2 regions of the Vibrio algarum genome follow, and region 1 is predicted to be linked to the other one. Evidence: predicted binding sites of a transcription regulator. Region 1 holds the regulator's gene; the other holds the start of a gene.

Region 1 (10,792 bases):
GCTCCAATACAATTCCCCCACCATGCAAGCTCTTCTGCATGCTCTTTAGTCTTGGTTACTATTACACCACCAATGACGTCCGAATGGCCGTTTATATATTTGGTCGTTGAGTGAATCACAAAATCAGCACCCAGTTCTATAGGCTTTTGGTATATAGGTGTCATAAAGGTATTGTCGACTGCAACCAACGCATCAACAGCATGTGCTTTCTTGCACGTCTCTTCTATATCAACAACCCTTACAAGTGGGTTTGACGGCGTTTCTAGAAGAACCAATTTAGGTTTTTTAGCCAGAGCGGACTCAAGTGCTTGTTGGTCTGACTGATCGATAAAGAGAACATTAAAGTCGCCTTTTTGTGCCCTCGTATTAAATAGCCGATAAGTGCCCCCATAACAGTCATTAGGTGCCACAATAAGATCATTGGGGCCAATAAAAGCAGAAACCCATAAATTTAATGCTGATGTACCACAGTTTGTCACAACTGCACCACTTCCTGATTCCAGTTCAGAAAGTGCGAGCTCTAACATGCCTCGATTTGGGTTGCCTGATCGCGTGTAGTCATATTTCGGCACATCACCAAAACTAGGAAAACTATAATTAGTCGATAAGTAAATTGGAGGCACAACGGCATGAAACTGAGAGTCAGTTTCAATACCCGTTCGAACGGCGATAGTGGCAGGTTTCTTTTGTGTCATGAGCTGGCTTTCCTTTCGATAAAATCCGTTTTTATTTTCTTTATGGGCTAACTATAACTGAATCCCGGACATTAGAATCAATATCAAGACACTTTACTGCTAGTTTTTTGAGACGTCAATACCTCTAGACGTCTATATGTCTTTGCTTATGGCGGTAAATCCCGCTAGAATTCTATTCCATAATTATTTTATGACTATTTTGACAAAAGGTGAGCAATGGCTGATTGGAATGGCGAATACATAAGTCCATACGCAGAGCACGGAAAAAAGAGTGAACAAGTTAAGAAGATCACCGTTTCTATCCCTCTGAAAGTTTTGAAAATTTTGACTGATGAGCGTACCCGCCGTCAAATTAATAATTTACGACATGCAACGAATAGCGAGTTACTTTGCGAAGCATTTCTACACGCATATACAGGTCAGCCATTACCAACAGATGAAGATTTGAGAAAAGATCGCCCTGATGATATTCCAACTGAAGTTAAAAAATTAATGACAGAAATGGGAATTGAATTTGAAGCGTTTGATGAAGAGTAAATAATAAGCTTGAAAAAAGTCGTTCTAAATAACACTTTCGTGTAATGCTGCTCGATTAAGGTTATCTATACCTATTATCCTGACGAAACCGATGTCGTTACCTCCACAAAAGTGGTGATAACGACATCTATATTGAACCGATATTAACTCATATAATTTTTTGGTAGCTCAATTCTTGCAACGCCAGATTCTACCGCTGCTATCGCAACCGCTTTCGCCACGCGAGGTAGTAAACGAGGATCCATCGGTTTAGGAATAATATACTCATTGCTAAACTCTAACTTACTTACCCCTGCCGCCTTCAATACTTCTTCAGGAACAGGCTCTTTAGCAAGTTGACGTATCGCTTCAACCGCAGCCAGTTTCATTTCTGTATTTATTTCACTTGCACGCACATCTAGAGCGCCACGGAAAATAAATGGAAAACAGATAACATTATTTACTTGGTTTGGGTAATCAGAACGACCAGTACCCATAATGAGATCATCTCTTACTTGATGCGCTATTTCTGGTTTTATTTCAGGATCTGGATTCGAACATGCAAATACCACTGGCTTATCGGCCATAAGTTTGAGTGCTTCCGCAGGTAATAGATCCGGGCCAGAAACACCTAAGAACAAGTCTGCACCTTCAATAACATCTTCCAACGTACGTTTATCTGTATTATTCGCAAACATTTTCTTATATTCATTGAGATCTTCTCGGCGAGTATGGATCACACCTTTACGATCCAACATATAGATTTTTTCTCGCTGCGCGCCACACTTAATCAATAGCTCCATGCACGCTGTAGCTGCGGCACCAGCACCAAGACAAACAATCGTTGAATCGGCAAGTGTTTTACCTTGGAGTTCAATAGCATTTAGCATGCCTGCCGCAGTGACGATAGCCGTACCATGTTGATCATCGTGGAATACCGGCACATCGCAGCGTTCGATCAACTGACGCTCTATCTCAAAACAATCGGGGGCTTTAATATCTTCTAGGTTGATCCCACCAAAAGTATCGGCAATAGCGGAAACGGTATTAACAAACTCTTCAATAGTGCGATGTTTCACTTCGATATCAATAGAATCTAAACCAGCAAAACGTTTAAAGAGTAATGCTTTACCTTCCATTACTGGTTTTGATGCCATAGGACCTAAATTGCCCAAACCCAAGATAGCAGTACCGTTAGAAATCACAGCAACCGTGTTACCTTTTGCCGTATATTTATACACATTATCAATATTCTGTGCGATCTCTCTCACCGGCTCAGCAACACCTGGGCTGTATGCTAAGGCTAGATCTTCAGCTGAATCCGCTGGTTTAGTCAGTGCTACTGCAATTTTACCCGGAGTAGGGTAAGCATGATAATGAAGTGCTTGTTGACGAAAGTCATCTTGTTGGTTGTCTTCGGACATAAGATTTAGTTCCAGTTTCTATTAGGCAGGGGTGATTTTAAAAAGTACTCGTCTGTATTCGGGTAGATAGTAAATGATAGAAACAAAACTTCCTATACCGAAACGGATTAACGTCATAAAGTTTTGTTATTAGATATACGATCAAAAAAGGACGCCTAAGCGTCCTTTTAAATTCGGAATTACAACATAGCAATTATTTGCTAGATAGTGCACCGAAACGTTTGTTGAAGCGATCAACACGGCCGCCAGTATCAACGATACGTTGCTTACCAGTGTAGAACGGGTGACATTTGTCACATACGTCTAGGTGGATAGATTCTTTTGCTAGAGTCGAGTTAAACTCGAAAGAGTTGCCGCAAGAACAAGTTGCTTTAACTGCTTTATATTCAGGGTGGATACCTGTTTTCATGGGAAAACCTCATTATAGGCCGTGTCGCCATCCGATTCTAAGCCGGACACCACACGTATTTACATAACATGGTATAAATAGATATACCGTCAAGGCGCAGTATAGTAATGAAACAACGCACTGGGATCAACTAATTTGAATCTTTTTTCTACAATTTCTCCTTTTTTCACCTAGTTCACTTCTTCGGTACCACACCCCACCAATAGGCTTTTTAGATAGTTCACTACTTTATGACCCAGAAAATCAGCATTTCTCGTAATTAAGCAGCGTATCAACTACACTAACCCTTCGTTTCACTTAGCTGATTAACCATCAATAATGCGACCATCCATAGCTCAAATTGCCTTGCCAGTGCCACTAGACAAAAAGTTTGATTACCTAATTCAAGCTCATCAATTTCCAGTCGTTGGCGGTCGTGTTTCTGTCTCATTTGGCCGGCAAACCCTTGTTGGTATCGTTACCGCAATGGTTCATCAGTCGGACTTTCCAATCGATCAGTTAAAAAGCATCAAACAAGTATTAGATGTAGAACCCATTTGGCCAGATAACCTTTACACACTGCTCAATTGGTGCAGTCAATTCTACCAATACCCTCTAGGTGAAACCCTCAGCAATGCGCTCCCAACAGCGTTAAGAAAAGGAAAGTCAGCTGAATTTGCTTCGCTGATTGAATGGCAGATAACAGAAGCAGGTAAAAATCAATTAATGAGTGGCTTTGGTCGGGCAGTGAAGCAAGCCAAAGTAATGCATTTACTTGAAAACGGATCAATACCCCATCAACAAATGATAGATGAAGAAATCTCCAGCTCCGTATTAAAAACGCTAAATGAAAAAGGATGGATTTCCTCTACTGAAACAAAACCTAAAGCAACACTTTGGCCAGAACAGATTGAAAACTCAGAGGACAAACCAAAGCTAAATGAAGAACAAGCCGTCGCAATCGCAACTGTCAACAGTAACCGACGCTTTGGTTGTTACCTTTTAGAAGGTGTGACCGGTTCCGGTAAAACAGAGGTTTACCTAAATCTAATCAAACCTATTTTGGACTCGGGCCGACAAGCTTTAGTTCTTGTTCCCGAAATAGGGTTAACGCCCCAGACTATCAATCGGTTCAAAAGACGATTCAATGTTCCTGTTGAAGTCATTCATTCAGGACTGAACGAAACGGAAAGGCTCAATGCTTGGCTTTCCGCGCGACAACAACAGGCTGGTATTGTGATTGGAACCCGATCCGCATTGCTTACTCCATTTAGGGATCTCGGCATTATTATTGTTGATGAAGAGCATGACACCTCTTATAAACAACAAGACAGCTTAAGATATCACGCACGAGATGTAGCCATTATGAGGGCCCACAAAGAAAACATCCCAATTGTTTTAGGGTCAGCCACGCCTTGTTTCGAAAGTTTACAGAATGCTATCTCAGGTAAATATCATCACCTCATATTAAGCGAGCGAGCTGGTAATGCGGTCCCTGCTACACATAAAGTTTTAGATATCAAAGGGCTTTATTTGGAGGGGGTTTATCAGCCCCTTTAATCGCTGAAATGAGAAAACACTTAGATTCTGGAAATCAAGTGATGTTGTTTCTAAATCGAAGAGGGTTTTCCCCGCGTTGATGTGCCATGAATGCGGCTGGACCGCAGATTGTAAGCGATGCGATGCGTACTATACGTACCATCAAAATAGTAATGAAATGCGATGTCATCACTGTGGTTCTCAACGTCCTGTTGTACACCAGTGTCATGGATGTGGCTCAACTCAACTAGTCACGGTTGGGGTAGGCACCGAACAGTTGGAGCAGCAACTACAGTCGCTATTTCCTGAATATAAAACGCTACGTATTGATCGTGATAGCACAAGAAGGAAAGGTTCACTAGAGGCTGCATTAGAAACCATTCGAAATAACAAAGTTCAAATACTCATTGGTACGCAAATGCTTGCCAAAGGACATCATTTCCCTGACGTAACCTTAGTAGGGCTACTCGATGTGGATGGATCTTTATTCAGTAGTGATTTTCGAGCTTCAGAACGTTTAGCTCAACTCTTTATCCAAGTCGCGGGTCGAGCAGGCCGAGCAAGTAAACCCGGTGAAGTTCTATTACAAACTCACCACCCTGAACACCCTTTGCTGCAAGCTCTTCTCTACAAAGATTATCATCACTTTGCTCACACTGCGCTTAGAGAAAGAAAATTAGCAATGCTTCCGCCCTTTACCTACCTGACATTATTTAGAGCCGAAGCCAACAATAGTAGTCTAGTAGAAGACTTTTTAAGACAGGTTAGACACACTCTCGAATCAAATCCTATGTTTGACGGTTATTCTATGGTTATGGGCCCAACTCCTGCACCTTTAGCAAAACGTGCAGGTAAATCGCGATGGCAATTACTACTACAAACCCCACATAGAAGCACTATGCAAAAACTTTTGCACAGTGCAAAATCCGCAATACAACTGTTACCTTTAGCCAAAAAAGTACGCTGGTCTATAGATATTGAGCCTCAAGATCTGAGCTAACCATTTGTTACGCGAATGATTTGTACTTGTTTATATTCACCAACGAGACATTCATCACACAACATATGCAAAATTTGTTACTCTACCCGTAAATTACATTTCTCTAAAGCAATACACTTAGAGCATAAACATACAGTTACATAACAATTATTACATTTTGGATATATAGAGGTTATTATTTATGGCGACAATGAAGGATGTTGCCCAGCTTGCAGGTGTTTCAACCGCTACGGTTTCACGTGCTTTAATGAACCCAGAAAAAGTTTCTGCATCGACTAGAAAACGTGTAGAAGACGCTGTACTGGAAGCTGGATACTCCCCAAATTCTCTAGCTCGAAATCTTCGTCGGAATGAGTCAAAAACAATTGTCACCATTGTTCCTGATATTTGTGACCCCTATTTTACAGAGATTATTCGAGGTATCGAAGATGCGGCAATGGAGCATGGCTACTTAGTTCTGCTAGGTGATAGCGGCCAACAGAAAAAAGAGAAAGCTCATTCGTTAACCTGGTATTTACTAAGCAAGCTGATGGAATGCTACTGCTTGGTACTGACTTACCATTTGATGTAAGCAAACCAGAACAAAAAAATCTTCCTCCTCTGGTAATGGCTTGTGAATACGCGCCAGAGTTAGAGCTGCCGACCGTTCATATTGATAATTTAACATCAGCTTTTGAAGCCGTTAATTACCTAACTCAAATGGGTCATAAAAAGATTGCACAGATTTCAGGCCCAGAAGAAGCCGCATTATGCCAATTCAGACATCAAGGTTACCAACAGGCATTGCGTAGAGCTGGTATTGCGCTAAATACCACTTACTGCACTTATAGTAACTTTAGCTTCGAAGGTGGCGCTAAAGCACTTAGAAAATTATTATCATTACCAGATGCACCTACTGCTATTTTCTGCCACAACGACACAATGGCTATTGGTGCGATTCAAGAAGCGAAAAAACTCGGGTTACGTGTACCTCAAGATCTTTCAGTCGTTGGCTTTGATGATATTCAATTCTCTCAATATTGTGATCCACCATTGACGACGGTTTCACAGCCTCGTTATGAAATTGGCCGTCAAGCGATGTTAATGATGTTGGAATTATTGAAAGGTAGAGATGTTCGAGCTGGTTCAAGGTTATTAGAAACAAAACTCGTCATCCGAAACAGTGCCGCTCCACCTAGAGCTTAACTATCCAAACTAAATTTTAGGTATTTACATTTTTAGCGGTGCTCAATAGCACCGCTTTTTAAACTAAGATTGTCTTCCTGATGCATTCTGGATTACCATATCCCTACCGAAATTTAGCTGATATGTTATGGCCAATAGAGATTATGTAAGACGAGGCCAAGGCTCTCGTAAAAACACTAAGCGTAAAAAGGCTCCCTCAAAAAAACCGTGGAAAATGGGTTTTCTCGCCGTTCTTTTATTAGGAGGGTTTGGTTATGGTTTAACAATACTAAATAACGACCCAGAGCCACCGGTCACACCAGAAGTGAAACCGACGACTAAACCGCAAACAACGAAAAATAAAGCCAGCTTGCCAGAGTTACCTGAAGAAGAGTGGGATTATGTTAAGTCTCTGCCCAATAAAGAGATCGAGATAGAAGCTAAGGAACAAGTTATATCTGCAGTCCCATACATTATGCAATGTGGTGCCTTTAAATCTTTAAGCCAAGCAGAAAGTCGCAAAGTGAACATCGCCTTCCAAGGCATTAGTAGTAAGATTCGTAAAAAAGAAGGCAGCAGCTGGTACAAGGTTGTTTTGGGGCCATATAAGCTTAAGCGCGATGCAGAAAAAGACAAACACACATTACAAAGAGCTAAAATTGAACCTTGTGCGATTTGGAAAGAAGAGCAATAAATAATTCAAAATAAAAATTTAATCCACCAAAAAGCGAGATAGTTAACTATCTCGCTTTTTTCATCCTTGAAATCCTTCACGATTATCCTCATATATTCGCTATCTCACTAGTAAAAAGAAAAGAGGCTATTCTCGTGACTACCATTGTATCTGTACGTCGTAATAATAAAGTTGTTATTGCTGGTGATGGACAAGTATCTTTAGGCAATACCGTAATGAAAGGTAATGCTAAAAAAGTTCGCCGTTTATATAACGACAAAGTGCTTGCTGGCTTTGCTGGAGGTACCGCTGATGCGTTCACCCTATTTGAACGATTTGAAAGTAAACTGCAAATGCATCAAGGTCACCTAACCAAAGCTGCGGTAGAACTCGCAAAAGATTGGCGTAGTGACCGCGCACTTCGAAAATTAGAGGCTATTCTCGCCGTCGCCGATGAAACTGCTTCGCTTATCATCACAGGTAACGGAGATGTTGTGCAGCCAGAAAACGATTTAATTGCTATTGGTTCTGGTGGTAATTTTGCTCAAGCCGCTGCAACTGCTCTTTTAGAAAATACAGAATTAGATGCTCGTGAGATAGCAGAGAAGTCTCTGAACATAGCTGGTGATATTTGCGTATTTACTAATCATCACCACACAATTGAAGAACTATAATTTTCTGCTCAGAATTGAGGAATAACTACATGTCCGAAATGACACCTCGTGAAATCGTTCACGAATTAAACCGCCACATTATTGGTCAAGACAAAGCAAAACGTTCAGTCGCTATAGCACTACGTAATCGCTGGCGCAGAATGCAATTAGAAGAAAGCTTGCGAGTAGAAGTTACGCCAAAAAACATTTTAATGATTGGTCCAACAGGTGTTGGTAAAACAGAAATCGCACGCCGCTTAGCGAAACTTGCCAATGCTCCCTTCATTAAGGTAGAAGCGACCAAATTCACAGAAGTGGGTTACGTTGGCAAAGAGGTAGAAACCATTATTCGCGACCTCACCGATGTTTCAATAAAAATGACCCATCAACAAGCCACAGAAAAAGTAAAATACCGAGCTGAAGAACAAGCTGAAGAGCGCGTTCTAGACGCATTGTTACCTCCAGCACGTGATGCATGGGGTGAAAATGAAAAACAAGAAGATACTTCATCAAATACTCGTCAAATATTCCGAAAAAAGCTGCGAGAAGGCAAACTAGACGACAAAGAGATCGATATTGATGTTGCCGCGCCTCAGATGGGCGTAGAGATCATGGCTCCTCCAGGAATGGAAGAGATGACCAACCAACTTCAAGGTATGTTTCAAAATCTAGCGGGCAATACAAAGAAAAGCCGCAAAATGAAAATTAAAGATGCTTATAAGGCCTTAGTTGAAGAAGAAGCAGCCAAACTCGTCAACCATGAGGAGTTAAAAGAACAAGCTATCTACAACGCGGAGAATAACGGCATCGTATTCATCGATGAGATAGATAAAATCTGTAAGCGTGGTGAAAGCTCTGGTCCTGATGTTTCTCGTGAAGGCGTACAGCGAGATCTACTTCCTTTAATTGAAGGTAGTACGGTTTCAACCAAACACGGCATGGTAAAAACAGACCATATTTTGTTTATTACATCTGGTGCATTTCAAGTATCGAAACCTTCAGATTTAATTCCTGAACTTCAAGGTCGTCTGCCTATTCGTGTTGAACTAGAAGCCCTTTCTAGCGATGATTTCAAAAGAATACTAACAGAACCTAAAGCTTCTTTGACTGAACAGTATATTGCTTTGCTAAAAACTGAAGAAGTAAACATTGAGTTTTCTGAAGATGGTATTAATCAGATAGCAGAAGCGGCTTGGCGTGTAAATGAAACAACAGAGAATATCGGTGCTCGTCGTTTACATACTGTAATGGAAAGGCTCATGGATGAAATATCTTTCGATGCTACAGATAAGCCTGGATCTAAAATGGTGATTGACTCAGCCTACGTAAATCAACGTTTAGGTGAATTTATCGAAGATGAAGACCTAAGCAGATTCATTCTGTAACTTCCAATAATTACGAACGTTTTTAGATAAGCCCATCTACCCCTTTAGATGGGCTTTTTATTATTTGTGCAATTGGTATACTGCTTCCATCAAATTAAGGTAAACAATGTCAATGAAGCAGTCACTCGCAATCTGGCTAGATGCAGCAAGGCCAAAAACTCTACCACTCGCTCTCGTTACAATTACGACGGGCAGCAGCTTAGCTTATTCAAATGGCAGTTTTTCTTTTGCTGTTATGGCACTCGCTTTACTTACCGCGATACTTCTACAAATTTTATCTAATTTGGCCAATGATTACGGCGATGCTCAACAAGGCACTGACAACGATGAGCGCTTAGGCCCAACCCGTGCAATGCAGTCAGGAGCTGTAACGCAAAGAGAGATGAAGCGGGCTATTGTGCTTAATATTGGCTTAACGATCCTATCGGGCTTAGCTCTCATCTTTTATTCTCTTGAAAGCTTTACTAATATCATGGCATTTTTAGGCTTAGGGTTTCTCGCCATATTAAGCTCTATCGCTTATACCGTTGGCAATAAACCCTATGGATACGTCGGTCTAGGTGACCTGTCTGTTTTTGTATTCTTTGGCTTATTAGGTGTTGGGGGAACTTACTTTCTTCATACTGGCTTTATCCATGCTGACATTTTCATTCCTGCCATTGGATGTGGATTGTTAGCCGTTGCTGTACTCAATATTAATAATATGCGCGATATCGATAATGACCGAGCCTGTGGTAAGAAAACCGTTGCAGTAAGGCTTGGAGAGCAACCCGCGAAGTATTATCACATCATATTAATTGGATTGGCTTTTCTCTCATATGTCTATTATCTATTTAGCCACAGTACGACTATTTGGATTATTGTTCCTTTCTTTTTATCCGCTATTACCTTAGCAAAACATGGCAAAGAAGTACTGGAGTCAAGCTCTCCTGTCTCTATTGCACCAATGATGCCAGTTATTGTTAAATGCGCATCAATTACTAACATTTTGTTTTCACTGGTAGTTGTAGCTCAAACAATAGTTAGATAATTGAGCCTTGTCATTGCATTGACTCATCGAGTCGATATACTCGATAGTCTTTTCAGTAGCCAATAGAAGACAACGCATATGGAATACAACACCTCTGCTCTTTGTGATATTTACTCAGACCAAGTCGATGTAGTCGAACCAATGTTCAGCAATTTTGGTGGAAGTGCCTCATTTGCAGGTCAACTTACTACCGTAAAATGCTTTGAGGACAATGGTATTATCCGCTCGATCCTAGAAGAAGATGGTACTGGTCGTATTCTCCTAATTGATGGTGGTGGGTCTTTACGCAGAGCGTTAATTGATTCTGAAATTGCCGCGCTTGCTG
Region 2 (10,792 bases), 550 kb from region 1:
CGTTGAACATTAATATGGACCTTTCTCCTTTTTTACGAATAAACCCTTGTGGATATCAAGGCATGGAAATGGTACAAGTAAGTGAGCTTGGCGGCCCAAATAATATAGATACTGTTAGTGCAACGTTAGTTGAAGAGCTTCTTTCTCTGCTTAACTACGAGCATGTCGACATAATAAAAGAAAGCAATTAATCATGAGCAAACCAATTCAAATGGAAAAAGGCGTCAAATATAGAGACGCTGATAAAATGGCATTAATACCAACGAAAACAGTGCCAGTTGAAAAAAGTGAAGTATTACGAAAGCCAGAATGGATGAAAATTAAGTTACCTTCTGACAGCAAGCGCATCCAAGATATTAAATCGGCCATGCGTAAAAATAAACTTCATTCCGTCTGCGAAGAAGCGTCTTGCCCCAACCTAGCCGAATGTTTTAACCACGGTACTGCGACATTTATGATCTTGGGTGCTATCTGCACCAGACGCTGCCCATTTTGTGATGTTGCCCATGGTAGACCAATCGCTCCAGACACTAATGAACCTAAACATCTCGCACAAACTATAAGCGATATGAAGCTTAAATATGTGGTAGTAACGTCAGTAGATCGTGATGATTTACGTGATGGTGGCGCACAACACTTCTCTGATTGTACTCGTGAAATCAGAGCAAAAAGCCCAGGCATAAAAATAGAAACACTTGTCCCAGACTTTCGTGGTCGTATGGACACAGCTCTTGAAGTACTAAAAGATAATCCACCGGATGTTTTCAACCACAACCTCGAAACCGCACCACGCTTGTATAGAAAAGCAAGACCAGGGGCAAACTATAAGTGGTCGCTAACATTACTTCAGAAGTTTAAAGAGCTCCATCCAGACGTACCAACTAAATCAGGCTTGATGATGGGTTTAGGTGAAACTAAAGAAGAAATCGTTGAAGTATTAAAAGATCTTCGTTCTCATGGTGTTACCATGCTGACACTTGGTCAGTACCTTGCTCCAAGCCGTCATCATTTACCGGTAGAACGTTACGTGCCACCTTCTGAGTTCGACGAGCTTAAAGAAATCGCTTTAGATCTTGGATTTACTCATGCCGCTTGTGGTCCTTTCGTACGTTCGTCGTACCATGCGGATATGCAAGCTAAAGGCGAAGAAGTAAAATAACTGAGACCAACATTCAAAAAGGTTGCTTAACTTAGTGGTCTTTTTTGTATTAGGGATATAAATTGTATATAAGTTCGTTAGCAATAAGTAACTTGTAGCATTTTAAAAAGGAATAGAGATATGCTGAAATTAGGTTTATTGGGGTTTTTATCACTGATCCTTGTAGGTTGTGCTCAACAAAATACACAACAAGATAACTATTTGGATGCATCGTTTGAACTATGTAATACCGAAGTTAGAACCTACTCTGTGAGTGATGATGGCCGCGTAAGAATTATTTGCGAAGATGACTCTAAATTCACTATGAACAGTGAAGACACACTAGAGATAATGCGTGACATTAATATCGACTACTGTACGGGTGAAGGTCTTTCTAAATTTAACGAAAGTCGCCGTTATTACTCATTTGAATGTAAATCAGGTACAACTCTGAGTATCAATAAAGAATAATGAAACAGTCGCCGTAAATAAAAACGCGAGCCTTTATTAAGCTCGCGTTTTTTTGTGCTCTAAAATAGGGTTATCGAAAACCCTACTTATGGTCTAAGCGTATACAGGTAGACGCTTACAAATTTCTAGTACTTTTTGCTTGGTTGCTTCAATGGTCGTCTCATCGTTGATGTTGTCTAGGACATCACACATCCAACCAGCTAACGCCTTAGCATCTTCCTCGGTGAAACCACGACGTGTAATCGCAGGAGAACCAACACGAATACCAGAAGTTACAAAAGGGCTACGAGGATCGTTAGGCACTGAGTTTTTGTTTACGGTAATGTTAGCGGCACCTAGTGCTGCATCCGCTTCTTTACCTGTAATGTCTTTATCAATTAAATCAACAAGAAATAGATGATTCTCAGTTGAACCAGAAACAATATTGTAACCACGTGCAATAAATTCAGAAACCATTGCTTTAGCATTAGCAACAACGCGAGCTTGGTACTCTTTAAACTCTGGTTCCATCGCTTCTTTAAATGCAACCGCTTTACCCGCGATAACATGCATTAGTGGGCCACCCTGACCACCAGGGAATACAGCAGAATTTAGTTTTTTGTACATGTCTTCACCAGCGTTTGAAAGAATCAAACCACCACGAGGACCGGCAAGTGTTTTATGAGTAGTTGTTGTAACCACATGGGCATGTGGTAATGGCGTAGGATAAACACCTGCAGCAATCAAACCAGCAACGTGGGCCATATCAACAAACAGGTAAGCATCTACTTTATCTGCGATTTCACGCATGCGAGCCCAATCAACAACCTGAGAATAAGCAGAAAAACCACCGATAATCATTTTAGGTTTATGCTCAACAGCCAACTGCTCCATTTCGTCATAATTAATTTGACCAGCTTCATCAATACCGTAAGGGATAACGTTATAATGCTTACCAGAGAAGTTAACTGGTGAACCATGAGTAAGGTGACCACCATGTGCTAAGCTCATACCTAATACGGTATCGCCCGGCTTAAGCAACGCCATATAAACAGCACTGTTTGCCTGTGATCCGGAGTGTGGTTGCACGTTAGCATATTCACATTCAAAAAGCTGACATGCACGATCAATAGCAAGTGACTCGGCTTTATCTACATATTCACAACCACCGTAATAACGCTTGCCAGGATAACCTTCTGCGTATTTGTTGGTTAGCTGTGAACCTTGAGCTTCCATTACTCGAGGACTGGTGTAGTTTTCTGAAGCGATTAGCTCAATATGCTCTTCTTGGCGAAGAGTCTCTTCTTGTATTGCAGCATATAGCTCTGCATCATAATCAGCAATGTTCATGTCACGCTTTAGCATCTGTATCTCCTGACTCAGATAATCTGAAATTCCTAAAAAACCACACAACCAACCAACGCAAACGTTTTCGTCGGTGTACTAAGTGGCGATATTCTACATAATTTGACCTATATCAGAAAGCAACTTAAGCAAAATAATCATGTGAATTTTTCATATTTCAGTTGAAATTAGTTCATACCAATAAATAGCGAAAGTTTGTCAACGTTAAACTGTCAACATCTTCCTTTACAGGGTGTAAATTGTCACTTACACGCCATACCTACAAATTTAGCCTCCAAGCTACCGAAAAACTCATTTTTTATCTACTATTCTGGCTACTTAATGCAACAAAAAAAGAAAAATGATGCAAAAACACTCAATCAAGGAAGACTGGATAGCGATACTCACTGGGACGTTTTTAACGGCTCAAGGCATATTTTTTCTACAATCGGCGAATCTTATTACAGGAGGTACCGCTGGACTTTCATTATTATTAAGTCAGTTAATACCATTTAGCTTTGGTACCTTCTATTTCTTTACAAATATCCCCTTTTTTATATTAGGTTGGCGCCGATTTGGTTTTCAGTTTGCAGTAAATAGTATTGTTTCTTGTGGCCTTGTATCTGTATTCGTGGACCACCTAGACATGGTGATAAGTATTGAGTCTGTTAATGCAATATACTGCGCTATCGCTGGTGGATTACTGATGGGGCTTGGTATGCTCATTTTATTTAGACACCGTTCAAGCTTAGGTGGTTTCAATATCTTCTGCCTTCTTGTTCAAGATAAAACCGGAATTTCTGTAGGTAAAACACAGCTTGGGATCGATAGCACTATTTTGGTGGCATCGTTCTTTTTCATCACTCCAACAATATTAGCCATATCAGTGCTTGGTGCGATTGTGCTAAATATCGTATTGGGTATGAACCATAAACCAGCACGCTATACAGTGACCTATAGTTAGCATTGCGTGTAACAAAATGGGATAGTATAGCCAAGCAGAATCAACCTATAAAAATAACACAATTGGATTAACCGCATGGATGCTACGTTAAACACGCTTTGTTTTGACCCGATCGAATTCAGAAAACAGTTGCACAGACAGCCCGAGCTATCTGTGCAAGAAAAACAAACATCAGCAATGATTTTCTCTCAACTAGAAAACTTCGGCTTATCCCCTACCGGTCACATCGGTGGATATGGCATCATCTGCATTGTAGACAGCGGTTATGACGGAGAAACAACCCTCTTTCGTGCTGATTTTGACGCACTCCCCATCAATGAGATAGCCACTCATGACCATGTGTCAGAAAATGTTGGTGTGATGCATGCCTGTGGGCATGATGGTCATACAAGTTCGCTGTTAATGGTAGCGGAACAACTTTCAAAATCGCCACCAAAAACAGGCAAAGTCATCTTACTGTTTCAGCCAGCAGAAGAGACCGGTACTGGCGCTTTATCCATGCTCAATGATAAAGCGCTCTCATCATTGAAGGTTGATAACGTTTTCGCCTACCACAACCTACCAGGCTATCCTCTCAATCAAATACTAATTAGAGAAGGTACATTCGCTTGCGCGTCTACCGGGATATCAATTGAGTTTGAAGGAAAAACTTCTCACGCTGCTAGACCTGAGAATGGCCTCAGTCCTTGCCTAGCGATGATCGAAACAGTTAATTACCTGCAAAGTATTCCGAATATGCACCCTGACGTTTTCAGCTTAGTCACCATAGTCCATGCAAGGCTTGGAGAAGAAGCATTTGGTATTGCTCCGGGTAATGCAAAAGTGATGGCTACCATGCGCAGTGATTGCAACCAAACCTTTTCGAATATGAAATCGAATTTACTTGCGATGCTAGATAAGTTACAACAAAAAACAGGCATTATCGTAAAAGTTGACTGGGATGAACCCTTCAATGCGGCTTTCAATTCGAGCAAACATTGTCAGATAATTAACCAACAAGCCAAACAGCTAGGTTTTACCGTTGAGAGCCTTAATGAGCCTATGCGTTGGTCGGAAGATTTTTCCGAGTTTTTACTGAAATGGAATGGTGCACTTTTTTGTATAGGAAGTGGGAATTCTCACCCTGAATTACACAATCCAGACTATGATTTCCCTGATGAGATACTGAAAACAGCCAGCCAACTATTCATTTCGATTGTTGACCAACTGCATTCTAATTAATACCCAGTAGGGTAATTAACTACAGGCGAGAAACCGTTGACTTACCTACTCCAGCGAGTTTTGCAATATCATGAATTGTCAATTTTCTCATGGTTATCAATTAGTAACCTGATCACAGTTTATGATGGTATCTGAGCCTAGGGTAACCATGGCACGTTTTCCTTTCAACCAAAGCATCAAATCACGCTCTGAATTTTCATACTTGCTACCGGACGCGGCTGGTACCTGTTGCAGTGAAATCCGTTTGTGCGCCATGACCATTTCAGCTGCTTGATCTTCAGTATGAGACACCGTGAACTGTGTTCCATTATTACAGGTATAAAGAGAATCTGTGGTTGAACCACATCCAACCAAAGCAAAAAAAATAGAGAAAAAAAGCCACTTAATATTCACAAGACATCCTTTACCGTTGTTTAAGATACTCTGGTACTTGTTTTATACTCTCTAAAACAACCGTAGCGAGAGACTCTCCCCTGTCTGTTACGGGCTTTCCTGTTCTAACGAGTATTTTTGTGCCAACACCAGCCGCTTCTGCTGCCATCATGTCTTCCGCTTTATCGCCTACCATGATTGAGTTCGCCATATCTATTTTCAAGAAGTCACGAGCAGAAATAAACATGCCTGGTTTCGGTTTGCGACAGTCACAATCTTGCTTGTAATCTCCGATACCGTGTTCAGGATGGTGTAAACAGTAATAAATACCGTCAAGTTCAACGCCATTGTCAACAAAATTCCAATCCATCCATTCCGTTAAAGAAAGAAACCTATCTTCGCTAAACAACCCGCGAGCAACACCAGATTGATTGGTCACTAGAACCAAAAGGTATCCCATCTGTTGTAATGTTTTCGTCGCTTCAAATACGCCATCGATAAATTCAAAATCATGTTCATCATGAACGTATCCGTGATCTACATTAATTACGCCATCTCGATCTAAAAACACAGCAGGTTTAGCCAAAGCCTTATCCTCAATAGAAATTTATAACGAAATTATTGCACGCTTTACACTGCTGATCATCATTTATCCTAAATTAACAAGTTTTTTCTTTCGCCGTTTTATAGCATTCAGAACTATTAAATATCCAAACAAAATAACCCAAATAGAGCTATGGACGTCTATACGTCAAGATACCTATTGACAAGGAAACGTGTTCACCATAGCATCGTCTACAGTTTAGAAAGTTAACCAGTACTTTATTCTGGTTATTCCAATTAGGTTTTATTAAATGATTGAAATTAGCAACGTTAACAAGGTTTTCTATCAAGGTGAAAAAGAAATTCACGCCTTAGTAGACATCAACCTGTCTATCTCACAAGGAAGTATTTTTGGTGTTATAGGCTCATCTGGTGCAGGTAAAAGCACACTTATCCGCTGTGTAAACATGCTCGAAGCTCCTACACAGGGTAGCGTTGTTGTGGATGGTGTCGATCTCACACTGCTTTCCAAATCAGAATTAAGTGAAGCTCGGCGTAATATTGGAATGATATTCCAACACTTTAATTTGCTCTCTTCTCGTACTGTTTTTAATAATATAGCCCTGCCCCTAGAGCTAGCAGGCATCAATAAAGAGACGATTAATACTAAGGTTAGCGAACTGCTATCCTTAGTCGGTCTTGCCGACAAACGTGATACTTATCCTGCCAATCTAAGCGGTGGTCAAAAACAACGGGTTGCTATTGCAAGAGCATTAGCGTCTGACCCTAAAGTATTGCTGTGCGATGAAGCAACCAGTGCCCTTGACCCAGCAACAACACAATCGATTCTTGAACTACTTAGAGAGATTAATCGAAAATTAAACATCACTATTCTTCTGATTACTCACGAGATGGATGTTGTAAAAGGTATATGCCATCAAGTGGCCATCATTGGTGACGGAGAATTGGTAGAACAAGGCACGGTAGGCGAAATTTTCGCTCACCCTAAAACAGAGCTCGCTCATAGCTTTATTCGTTCAACTCTGGACCTTTCAATACCGGAAGATTACCAAGCCCGGTTACAAACAAATAGAATCGAGGGATCTCATCCACTCGTGCGACTCGAATTTACCGGAGAAACAGTCGACGCACCACTAATGAGCCAAATCTCGCGCCAGTTTAATATCGATGTGAGCATCTTAAGCTCTGATCTTGATTACGCTGGTGGGGTAAAGTTCGGCATGATGGTCGCAGAATTATTCGGCTCGGAACACGATGACAACGCTGCCATCGCATTCTTAAAAGAGCACAAAGTAAAAGTAGAGGTACTTGGTTATGTCCTTTGATTCCATTGCTCAATGGTTAAGTCTTAATAGCAAATTGTTGTTAGGGGCCACAGGAGAAACACTTTATATGGTCGCGGTTTCCGGCTTTGTCGGATTTGCCGTTGGTATTCCATTGGGTGTTATATTACACATCACCAAAAAAGGTGGCCTCGCTGAAAATACGAAACTTAATAGCATTTTAGGAGCCATCGTAAACATTGGACGCTCGGTACCCTTTCTTGTCCTTATGGTAGCTATTATTCCAGTAACAAAGCTTCTTGTGGGTACTTTTATAGGAACAACAGCAGCCATCGTTCCACTGACCATAGGAGCGATTCCGTTTGTCGCACGCTTAATTGAAGGCGCTTTGCTTGAAGTCCCAAGCGGCCTTGTAGAAGCGGCACAATCTATGGGTGCAAAACCTACCCAAATTATCACCAAGGTACTACTCCCAGAAGCCTTACCGACCATAGTAAATGCCGTCACCATCACACTCGTTACCCTAGTCAGTTATTCCGCTATGGCAGGTACTGTTGGAGGTGGAGGTTTAGGTGATGTCGCTATCCGCTACGGCTTTCACCGATATGACGTTGTCATCATGGCCGTCACAGTCGTTATGCTTATAGTACTGGTACAAATAATTCAATCAATTGGCGATGCATTCGTCCGTCGTGTAGACCACAGATAATAATAAACACAACAATTACAGGAGATGTAACATGAAATTTAGCCTTAAAAATTTACTTATCACCGCAACGGCAGCATCAGCGCTAGTATTAGCTGGATGTGGTGACAAAGAAGTAGACACCAACAAAATAAAAATTGGCGTAATGGCTGGCGCAGAAGCTCAAGTCGCTGAAGTTGCAGCGAAAGTCGCTAAAGAAAAATACAACCTAGATGTTGAGCTAGTCACGTTCACCGACTACGTTACACCAAATGCCGCCCTCGATGATGGTTCTGTAGATATCAATGCTTTCCAACATAAACCATACCTTGACCAACAAATTTCAGACCGTGGTTACAAACTCGCTATTGCAGGCAACTCGTTTGTTTACCCTATTGCTGGCTATTCTAAGCAAGTTACTTCAGTAGACCAAATTGCCGATGGATCACGTATTGCCGTTCCTAACGACCCTACTAACCTTGGTCGTTCGTTGCTACTCCTAGAGCAACAAGGTCTAGTTAAATTGCGCGCAGATGTTGGCCTTTCTGGCACTATTCGCGATATCGTAGAAAACCCAAAAAACATTACTATTGTTGAGCTAGATGCCGCTCAGTTACCTCGCTCTCTAGACGATGTAGCGTTATCCATCATCAACACCACTTACGCAAGCAGCATCGATTTAACGCCAGAGAAGGACGGTATCTTCGTCGAAGACAAAGAATCGCCATACGTTAACTTAATTGTTGCTCGCACCGAGAATGTTGACTCAGAAAAAGTACAAAATTTTGTGAAAGCGTACCAAACAGACGAAGTCTACCAGGCTGCTTCAGAGATCTTTAAAGGCGGTGTAGTCAAAGGCTGGTAGTTTATCACTACTTGCGTCATTAATTCTTAGATTAGAATTCCTTAAACTACAATAAACAAAAGCCGGACTACGTATCCGGCTTTTTTATTTTAATTGTTTATTAAGCTATACACCTCAACTCTGCTCTGCAGATATAGATTGTAATATCTCACTCCAGCGATGATAGACGAGTAAATGACCCAAGTTGTCAATTTCATTAAACTTAGAATGTTCAATAAGACGATGAAACTTACGTGCCAACTGAACGGGAACATGTTGATCTAAACTGCCATGCCATATCGTTACAGGTGAAACGATATTTTCAAAATTGATATTCCAAAGACGGCTCAAAATGACCAAATCTTCGCTAAATGCAATTGGTCCCTGCCTCATCGCCTCTCTAAACGCCAATAAAAAGTTATCGGTCACTTCCGTTTCTGATAGAGCTGCAGCATCACTTTCACACAAATGTTGGTAGACCTGATCAAAATAGAGTTCATGGTCTTTCATCAGGTTATTGGTAATGATTTTTAACAATGGATGAAGAACTGTTGGGGCGCGCATCGCTATCTGAGCCAAAAATTTGTTGCTAGATTTGACACCATGGAACAAGTTAATGGGCTGAAAAGGCGTCACGGAACTCACTAAAGAGGTATGAACGATACGCTCCTTTAATACGGACGCTGTTGCTAACGCAAAAGGGCCTCCACCACAAAATCCAATCAACGAAAACCGCCCTATATTAAGGTTATCTGCTAATGCTTCAACATCGTAAGCAATACTCGTTAATGTTCGATTTGGATCTGCGGATGATAAACCAAACCCCGGCCGGTCAATAGTGATCAAACGGATATTATGGTCAAAAAGTACTTTATTATCGGGATGCTGCTGTAGCCTTGACCCCGTACTCGGTGGCAAAACAATGACAGGAACGCCGCTTGTTCTTCCAATATCGCTGAACCCCAGCTGTCGACCATTGCTTACTTCACAGACATGATGGTATCGCGCAGAGTCAAAAATAAACTTAGATTTTAACTGGCCATTATTGTCACAAACTTCCGAAGTAGAATTAACCAAAACAAGTTTCATCAACTCACTTTGTCGGTGACAACCTGTTTTCTGAAATACTGACTTTAACTGGGTTCGGATGGTATTGATTGATACGCCATGACTCTCACTAATTTCATTCAACGTTTTATTGTGAGCTAAGTTTTCGACCAGTTTTTGCTCCGCTTTGGTTAGCTCGTATTGTCGGCTAAATGCAGACAAATTGGGCTTTGTATCCACATTTTGATTGGCAAACAGTACCAAGATATTACTACCTAGCTGATATTGGTCATCTATCCGTGACAAACTGATACTTACCGGATTGGTTTGAAAGCTATCACGTAACCGCATCGTTGTTTCACGAACTTGGCCATTGGGTTCGGTTAGTTGAGATATCAGTTTATCGAACTGTCTCTGCTGAGAGTTATGATGAAACTTAATACGCTGATTATCAATCATAACTAAAGCGGTGGTTTTTAATAGTTCAGAGGCTAAGCGGTTTTGTTGCAGTATTTGCCCATTTGGCGCGCAAACAAAGGCTGGCAATGGTAAGAAGTCGAACAAACTAAGTTGTAGGTGCTCTTGTTCGTCGTTGTCTTTAATCCGATTACTAATTGCCGCGCTTCGTTCTAAATGCTCCACTATGGTAGATATCTGAGAAAGGCTTCGATACCTTTCAACTTCTTGCATAGATATACGTTGATTTACCTGTCGTGTAGCACTAACCATTTGTTCGGCTTCTATTGGAGGCAAGGTGGATGCTATCCGTTCCAATAATATCGGCCACTGGGTTGGATCTAGAGCGGTATCGTAGATCTGTGCAACCAGTTCTGGAGAAATCTGACCGTTCGCATCCATTATAGAGTTCTCTATGCTGCTG

The links. The regulator MetJ, encoded in region 1, represses methionine synthesis genes. The targets are predictions, from matches to a motif close to TTAGACNTNTANANGTCTAA.
Region 2: metN (methionine ABC transporter ATP-binding protein MetN) is a predicted target of MetJ. The motif match lies at 6,226-6,245, and genes of this name have one in related genera.

The regions. Positions count from the first base shown of each region.
Region 1 is NZ_JAQLOI010000001.1:644,019-654,810, reverse strand. Features, by position in the region: gene PGX00_RS03300 (O-succinylhomoserine (thiol)-lyase) at 1-695, opposite strand, end outside; gene metJ (met regulon transcriptional regulator MetJ) at 912-1,232, shown strand; gene PGX00_RS03290 (malic enzyme-like NAD(P)-binding protein) at 1,376-2,635, opposite strand; gene rpmE (50S ribosomal protein L31) at 2,829-3,044, opposite strand; partial or broken gene priA (primosomal protein N') at 3,363-5,562, shown strand; partial or broken gene cytR (DNA-binding transcriptional regulator CytR) at 5,744-6,747, shown strand; gene PGX00_RS03270 (SPOR domain-containing protein) at 6,875-7,420, shown strand; gene hslV (ATP-dependent protease subunit HslV) at 7,555-8,073, shown strand; gene hslU (HslU--HslV peptidase ATPase subunit) at 8,103-9,437, shown strand; gene PGX00_RS03255 (1,4-dihydroxy-2-naphthoate polyprenyltransferase) at 9,550-10,467, shown strand; gene rraA (ribonuclease E activity regulator RraA) at 10,546-10,792, shown strand, end outside.
Region 2 is NZ_JAQLOI010000001.1:1,191,359-1,202,150, reverse strand. Features, by position in the region: partial or broken gene lipB (lipoyl(octanoyl) transferase LipB) at 1-191, shown strand, start outside; gene lipA (lipoyl synthase) at 194-1,159, shown strand; gene PGX00_RS05800 (hypothetical protein) at 1,280-1,609, shown strand; gene glyA (serine hydroxymethyltransferase) at 1,703-2,953, opposite strand; gene PGX00_RS05790 (YitT family protein) at 3,297-3,896, shown strand; gene PGX00_RS05785 (amidohydrolase) at 3,972-5,117, shown strand; gene PGX00_RS22880 (LacI family DNA-binding transcriptional regulator) at 5,137-5,208, opposite strand; gene PGX00_RS05780 (MliC family protein) at 5,214-5,510, opposite strand; gene gmhB (D-glycero-beta-D-manno-heptose 1,7-bisphosphate 7-phosphatase) at 5,521-6,075, opposite strand; gene metN (methionine ABC transporter ATP-binding protein MetN) at 6,344-7,378, shown strand; gene PGX00_RS05765 (methionine ABC transporter permease) at 7,368-8,045, shown strand; gene PGX00_RS05760 (MetQ/NlpA family lipoprotein) at 8,077-8,886, shown strand; gene PGX00_RS05755 (alpha/beta fold hydrolase) at 9,001-10,770, opposite strand.